Regions from separate parts of the Peribacillus sp. P4_D6 genome, predicted to be linked through region 2. Evidence: riboswitches for the same ligand, from Rfam matches in the RefSeq annotation. Region 2 holds a riboswitch; the other holds the start of a gene.
What was found. Region 2 has a riboswitch for FMN ahead of AC1DVB_RS14845 (ECF transporter S component). Riboswitches for the same ligand answer to the same signal wherever they lie in the genome.
Positions count from the first base shown of each region.

Region 1: another riboswitch for FMN. It lies ahead of ribE (riboflavin synthase); the one in region 2 lies ahead of AC1DVB_RS14845 (ECF transporter S component).

Region 1 covers NZ_JBFUIQ010000007.1:61,065-64,491, reverse strand. The annotation lists gene megL (methionine gamma-lyase) at 1-1,059, shown strand, start outside; gene AC1DVB_RS04740 (TspO/MBR family protein) at 1,056-1,793, opposite strand; FMN riboswitch at 1,996-2,127, shown strand; gene ribE (riboflavin synthase) at 2,275-2,913, shown strand; partial or broken gene ribB (3,4-dihydroxy-2-butanone-4-phosphate synthase) at 2,932-3,427, shown strand, end outside.
Region 2 covers NZ_JBFUIQ010000045.1:703-4,129, forward strand. The annotation lists gene serA (phosphoglycerate dehydrogenase) at 1-1,132, opposite strand, end outside; FMN riboswitch at 1,453-1,589, shown strand; gene AC1DVB_RS14845 (ECF transporter S component) at 1,754-2,335, shown strand; gene AC1DVB_RS14850 (ferredoxin) at 2,460-2,708, opposite strand; gene AC1DVB_RS14855 (YpbB family protein) at 2,999-3,427, shown strand, end outside.

The DNA.
Region 1 (3,427 bases), on a different contig from region 2:
AATGCCGAGCAAGGGGAGAGGCGTTTTGCCGGTATCGAAGATGGATATATTTATTCTCGCCTTGGAAATCCAACGGTACAAGTGCTTGAAGAAAAGATTGCCGCACTGGAAGGCGGGGAAGCTGGCCTTGCTTTCGGTTCAGGTATGGCTGCCGTTTCAGCAGTACTTTTTGCGTTAACTAAAACAGATGATCACATCCTCTGCTCACAGGGGGTATATGGTTGTACATTTGGCCTTCTGCAGCTAATGAAAAATAAATACCGGATCACTCATGATTTTTGTGAAATGGATACTGAAGAACAGCTTAGGAAAATGATCCGGCCGGAAACGACCTGCATCTATGTAGAAACCCCGATCAATCCGACGATGAAAATGATTGACTTACAGATGGTGGTGAAAGTTGCGAAGGAAAATAATGTGACGGTCGTAGTCGATAATACATTTTCGACGCCCTACCTACAGAGACCGCTTGAGTATGGCTGTGATATCGTCCTTCATAGCGCTACGAAATATCTTTGCGGGCATGGGGATGTCGTTGCGGGACTTGTCGTCGGTAAAAAGGAATTCATGAATCATATAGCTGGGACTACACAGAAAGATATCGGTGGAATCATTTCACCATTCGACGCCTGGCTACTATTGCGGGGGTTAAAGACCTTGCCCGTCAGGATGGACCGTCATTCGGCCAATGCAATGGCAATCTTTCATGAACTTAAGAAACATCCAAAGGTGAAAAAGGTATATTATCCAGGTGATGAAGCTTCCCCGGATCATTATATCATGCAAAAACAGATGAAACATGGCGGCGGCCTTATCTCTTTCGAATTGCATGGCACAAAACAGGATGCACAGGAATTCCTCAATAAATTGAATCTAATTAAAATTGCCGTAAGTCTTGGGGATGCCGAAACATTGATCCAGCATCCCGCTACCATGACGCACTCTGCCGTTCCTGAAGATTCACGGGAACAAATGGGCATCAGTGACCAGCTGGTCCGTCTCTCAGTTGGCCTAGAAGCTTGGCAGGATGTATGGCAAGATCTTCAGCAAGCATTTTAGGCTACCCTATTCCTTCTACTTTTTATGAAGATGGTTATGGATATGATAAAAGTGATGGCAGCGAGGATATAAGAAATGTCCGTGATTACAGGATAGGCGGAGCTATTTCGTATCCCGATGCCTATGAACGCCCAAACGAATACGAGAGGATAGCACCAATCCCGGTTTTTACCTGCGAAGACAAAGGCCAGGATTGTTGCTGCAATCAGCAGGACGATCGTCCAGGTTAAATTGGAAACCCCAAAACCGTCCCATTTGATATAGGTTAGGTAATAAGAAATGTCAGCGATCGTTGCAACACTTACCCAGCCTGTATAGACGGAAAACGGAAATAGGTCGAAAGTAGTGTGTCCCGCTTTTTTTATGCTTGTATAAATGACCATTAAAGTAACCAACAAAGCAATGATGATGAATACGGATAACAAAAAGTGTTCATAGTGCCAAGCTAAAAGCCAAGCGCCATTCAGGACACAGCTAAAAGCGAACCAAGGGAAGGATGCCTTATAAGCAGGGCTGTTTTGATGTTTACTTAAAAACTGCCTGAATACCCAGATGGCGAGCAGGAAATAGATTAAGCCCCATATGGAAAATACATATCCGGCAGGAGTGAAAACGACATGAAGTTTATCGGAAATCTCTCCTGATGTCTGGCCGTTCAATGGCAGGAAATTGGCTAAAAAATTCATCGTGACGACGAACAGATAGAAAATCAGGTTGATGATGAAAATAAGCATTAAGCTTCCTCCTTATATGAAGTGTGACTCTCTAATCCTATTCCACATATTTAGCCTGCCTAACCTTTTTGGAGCACATCGGGGTTAATGGGGATCATTTTTACATAAAGATAGGAAGTTCCTGTAACAATTGAACCATTTAAGGTTAGAAATTTTACATCTTCACTTTATGGTGATAAAATATTCAAAGATTCATATTATTTTAGTCCTTCGGGGTCGGGTGAAAATCCCAACCGGCGGTGATGAAGAAATTCTAAGCCCGCGAGCCTGTTAAAAGGCAGGATTTGGTGAGATTCCAAAGCCGACAGTACAGTCTGGATGGGAGAAGGACGTGTGGAACCCAAGTGTATACGTACGCCTAATTTTTCAAAAAATGAAAATATTGGGCTTTTTAGGTATACAATTTTTTTCACTCATTTCTCCTGCTAACCCTTTAGGTCATCCTAAGGGGTTTTTTATATTTTATAAAAGGGGGAAAAACATGTTTACGGGAATCATTGAGGATATCGGTACCGTACATTCCTTGAAAAAAGGAAAAAGCAGTATGGAGTTATCGATTCGTTCTGAAAAAATCCTTGAAGATGTGCATCTGGGGGATAGTATTTCAGTCAACGGGGTCTGCTTAACGGTAACGTCCTTCACGAAAAGTTTATTTACGGTCGACGTGATGCCGGAAACGGTCAAAGCTTCCTCGATCCGGACGTTAAAATTGGGATCACCTGTTAATCTCGAACGAGCCATGAGTGCACAGGGAAGGTTTGGCGGTCATTTTGTTTCAGGTCATATCGACGGAACCGGAACGATCATAAAAAAAGAACGGAAAGAAAATGCCGTATATTATGTAATCCAACTGGAAGAAGGGCTTAGTGCCTTTTGCATTCCAAAAGGTTCCGTGGCCATTGATGGAACAAGCTTGACGATATTTGGGATCGAAAGGAACCTTTTGACGGTTTCATTGATTCCATTGACTCATCAGGACACCATATTGGGACAAAAAGCGGCTGGCGATATCGTTAACATCGAAAACGACATGATAGGGAAATATATAATACATCAAATGAAAAATGGCAATCCAAAACCAGGACTGAATTTAGAGTTTTTGGCAGAGCATGGATTCTAATAAAAGGGCGGTGTAATGATGTTCCATACAATAGAAGAAGCAATAGAAGATTTGAAGGCTGGCAAGGTAGTTATCGTGTCCGATGATGAAGACCGTGAAAATGAAGGGGATTTTGTAGTGTTGGCCGAAAAGGCGACACCGGAAACGATTAATTTCATGGCGACTCATGGACGTGGTTTGATTTGTACGACCATCACTGAACAACTGGCAGCAAAATTGAAACTGCATCCTATGGTAGGCGAAAATACCGATCATCATGGCACTGCTTTTACGGTAAGTGTCGATCATAAAAGCACCTCTACAGGAATCAGTGCTTTTGAACGGTCCTTGACCATCCTTGAGCTTCTTAATGAAGATTCGGTCGCAGAAGATTTCCAAAGGCCTGGTCACACTTTTCCGATAGTCGCTAAAGAAGGCGGCGTATTAAGAAGGGCAGGACATACGGAGGCATCGGTGGACTTGGCGAAGTTATGCGGTGCCGCTCCAGCCGGTGTAATTTGTGAGATCATGAATG
Region 2 (3,427 bases):
CATCGACTCTTGATCTTAAAAAGCCGGAGATTAAACTTTTTGTAAGAATCGCGGTATCGAAATCCAAAGATTCTCCTGCATATGTAACGGAGATTTCCTGAATTCCTTCATTCATGCACTGGGAAGCAATCGATCCCATTTGCTGAACAAGTTGATGGAATGGCTGTACCTTTTCAAACACTTCTTTAGATATGGCTGGAAGGTTAATTGAACTTGAGACTGGATTTCCTTCGAAATAGGTCAAAACTTCTTGGGCAACCTGTACGGCGACATTCAATTGGGCTTCTTTCGTGGAAGCGCCTAGATGAGGTGTAGCAATGACGCTGTCCAGTTCCAGCAGTTTATGGCCAAGTGGAGGTTCTTCGACGAAAACGTCCAGTGCCGCCCCTGCAACATGCCCTTGAACTAACATTTCATATAAATCATCTTCGTCTAGAATTCCACCACGGGCGCAGTTCAGTACATAAACCCCTTTTTTACAGGTAAGCAGTTTTTCTTTATTAATTAATCCTCTAGTTTCATTCGTTAGTGGTGTATGAACAGTAATGATGTCTGCTTTAGGAAGCAATTCATCCAATGGCAGGGCCGTTACGGACATTTTCTTTGCACGATCTACAGTCAGGAAGGGGTCATAGACAATGACATCCATGCCAAACACTTTAGCACGTTTGGCAATTTCCCCTCCGATGCGTCCAAAGCCAACTATGCCTAATGTTTTTCCACGAAGTTCAGTTCCCGTATAGGAGGAACGTTTCCACTCTCCATTTTTCAATGAAGCATAAGCTTGCGGAATGTGGCGCATTAATGAAGCCATCATCGCGAATGTATGTTCAGCTGTTGAAATGGTGTTGCCATCAGGTGCATTAACCACGACAATCCCGCGTTTTGTCGCTGCGGGGATGTCTATGTTATCAACACCGACACCAGCGCGTGCTATAATTTTCAACTGCGGCATACGGTTCATTAAATCTTCCGAAACCTTTGTTGCACTTCTCACAAGAATTGCATCGATCTGATCAAGTTCGTTTGAAGCTTCCTCTACGGTCTTCTGAATGAGCTGAATATTGGATGCCTCTGAAAGCGGTCCGAGTCCTTCTGGTTTAATGGCGTCTGCTACTAAAATCCGATACACATCTAAACACCTTCCTAAGGAAAAAGTTATCTTAAATTTCAGTTAATTTTACAATTGAAATGCTGATAATGTCAATTTGGCATATCTGAATGAAAGCGCTTAAACAAATGATTTTCAACTGAACATCCGTTTAAGGTGGCGATATAAATAGCTTCGATCCTTTTGCGAAAAATTTTCGAATTGCCTATATTGTAAATCCGCTGTTTGTTTTAGCCGTTCACTGCGACAATCGATATTCATCCTACATGCATCAAATGAGAAAAAATGCTATCAAAAAAAAGGCATTTCAGATATAATGGGAAGTATAAAAAATTTTATAGGTCTATCTTCGGGGCGGGGCGCAATTCCCCACCGGCGGTGATGAAGGAATTTCTACTTCTAAGCCCGCGAGCCTTACAAGGCAGGATTTGGTGTGATTCCAAAGCCGACAGTATAGTCTGGATGGGAGAAGATGGAGGTTCCTTAGTGCGTTTCAACAGTTATTTGCTGAACGTTTGTTTGATGTAACCTTTAATTTATCCCTTTAATTCCATTGGAATTAAAGGGTTTTTATTGAACATCAACATATTTTGGAATCCTAACCTCTTTTTCAGGTAGATCGGAAAAGAAGGAGAGAGAACTATGAAAAAGAACAAAGTGAAAAAAATGGTCTCACTTGCCATGATGGGAAGCATTTCGTATTTATTGATGCTTTTAAATTTCCCGTTTCCAGGATTCCCGCCTTTTCTCAATGTTGATTTTAGCGACATACCAGCACTGATGGCGGCATTGATTTTCGGTCCGATGGCTGGAATTCTAGTCGAGTTCATTAAAAACCTATTGGATTTAGTCATGACAGGGACCTTGACTGCTGTGCCTGTGGGGCATATCGCTAACTTTATAGCCGGAATACTGTTTGTCTTGCCGACTTATTATGTATTTCAGAAAATCAATTCAAAAAAAGGAATGACGTTCGCCTTACTTGCGGGAACAGTTTCCATGGCAGTATTCATGAGCGTATTAAACTATTTTGTCTTTTTACCGGCTTATACCTTCTTTATGGGATGGGATGCCATGTCGGCGCCCGAGTCAAGAAAGTTCGTTACGACGGCAATCTTGCCTTTCAACGTGATTAAAGGCGTGCTCATCACATCTGTATTCATGTTGCTGTTCATTAAATTACAGACATGGATCAATAAGCAAACATTATATAAAAATGCTTAATGGCATTGACGATAGATATGAAAAAACAACCGGATATCCATATCCGGTTGTTTTTTTTATGCCTGTTTTTTTTGTGCATTGGCCAAAAGAAAAAGCCATTCTCGATTGAAAATGGCTTGTACCTTTATTCGAATTTTAGTGCATCTCCGTCAAATGCCTCGTCAGCAACTTTGATGGAATCCGTTGGGCATCCTTCAAATGCATCCATCATGTCGTCTATAAGTACATCTGGAATTTCAACGATACCCTCGTTATCGTCAAGGGTAACAAATGCAATCCCTTCGTCATCATAATCATATATATCTGGTGCAGCTGCTCCGCAAGCTCCACAAGCTATGCATGTTTCTTTATCCACAATAGTAAATTTAGCCATGAATATAACCCCTCCTAAGTTGATTAACAACTGATAATCTTTTTATTTCAGATTATTATCTCTTTCCTATTGTAAGACCGAATGCCAAACTTTTCAATAGAAATTGTATTGATAATAACTATCATGTAGCTGAATGTCAACGAAAAACATCGAAAAAATTAACTTGGTCCTTTCCATGTTTCGTCATTTAGTCACATAATTTCCGTTGTATTCATCAATAATAACGGCGGTTTTTGCAGATTTTTGTTACAATGGGTTTATTGGTTAAATGAAACAAGGATGTGAGTCCCATGAATAATTATCTACAGGCCATCATTCTATATGCGATAAAAAAATTTCAAGGTGAGCGCTCCATTTATGCTATATACCATATGCTGCAGGGTAAGAAATCGTCACAAACCATCCAAGATGCCCATTTATTCGGGTTAACGGATATTTTTGGGACAATACCTCGATTTACCCGTCAGCAATTAAATCAAAACATTGAACATTCACTTAAGCATGACTTAATTAATTTAACGGATAAACAGGATGCATATGAAATTAATTTGCAAGGTGAACGAATGTTGGACGATTACTTTAAAAATAATCCTTTTCCGGAGTATTTAAATGGTTGGAAGTATCACAATATCACCCCTGTTTTCTGGGGAAGGTTAAATTTACTCATTCAAACCATATCCCATATTGTCCACAATGAAAGACGTTTTTATCCGATACAA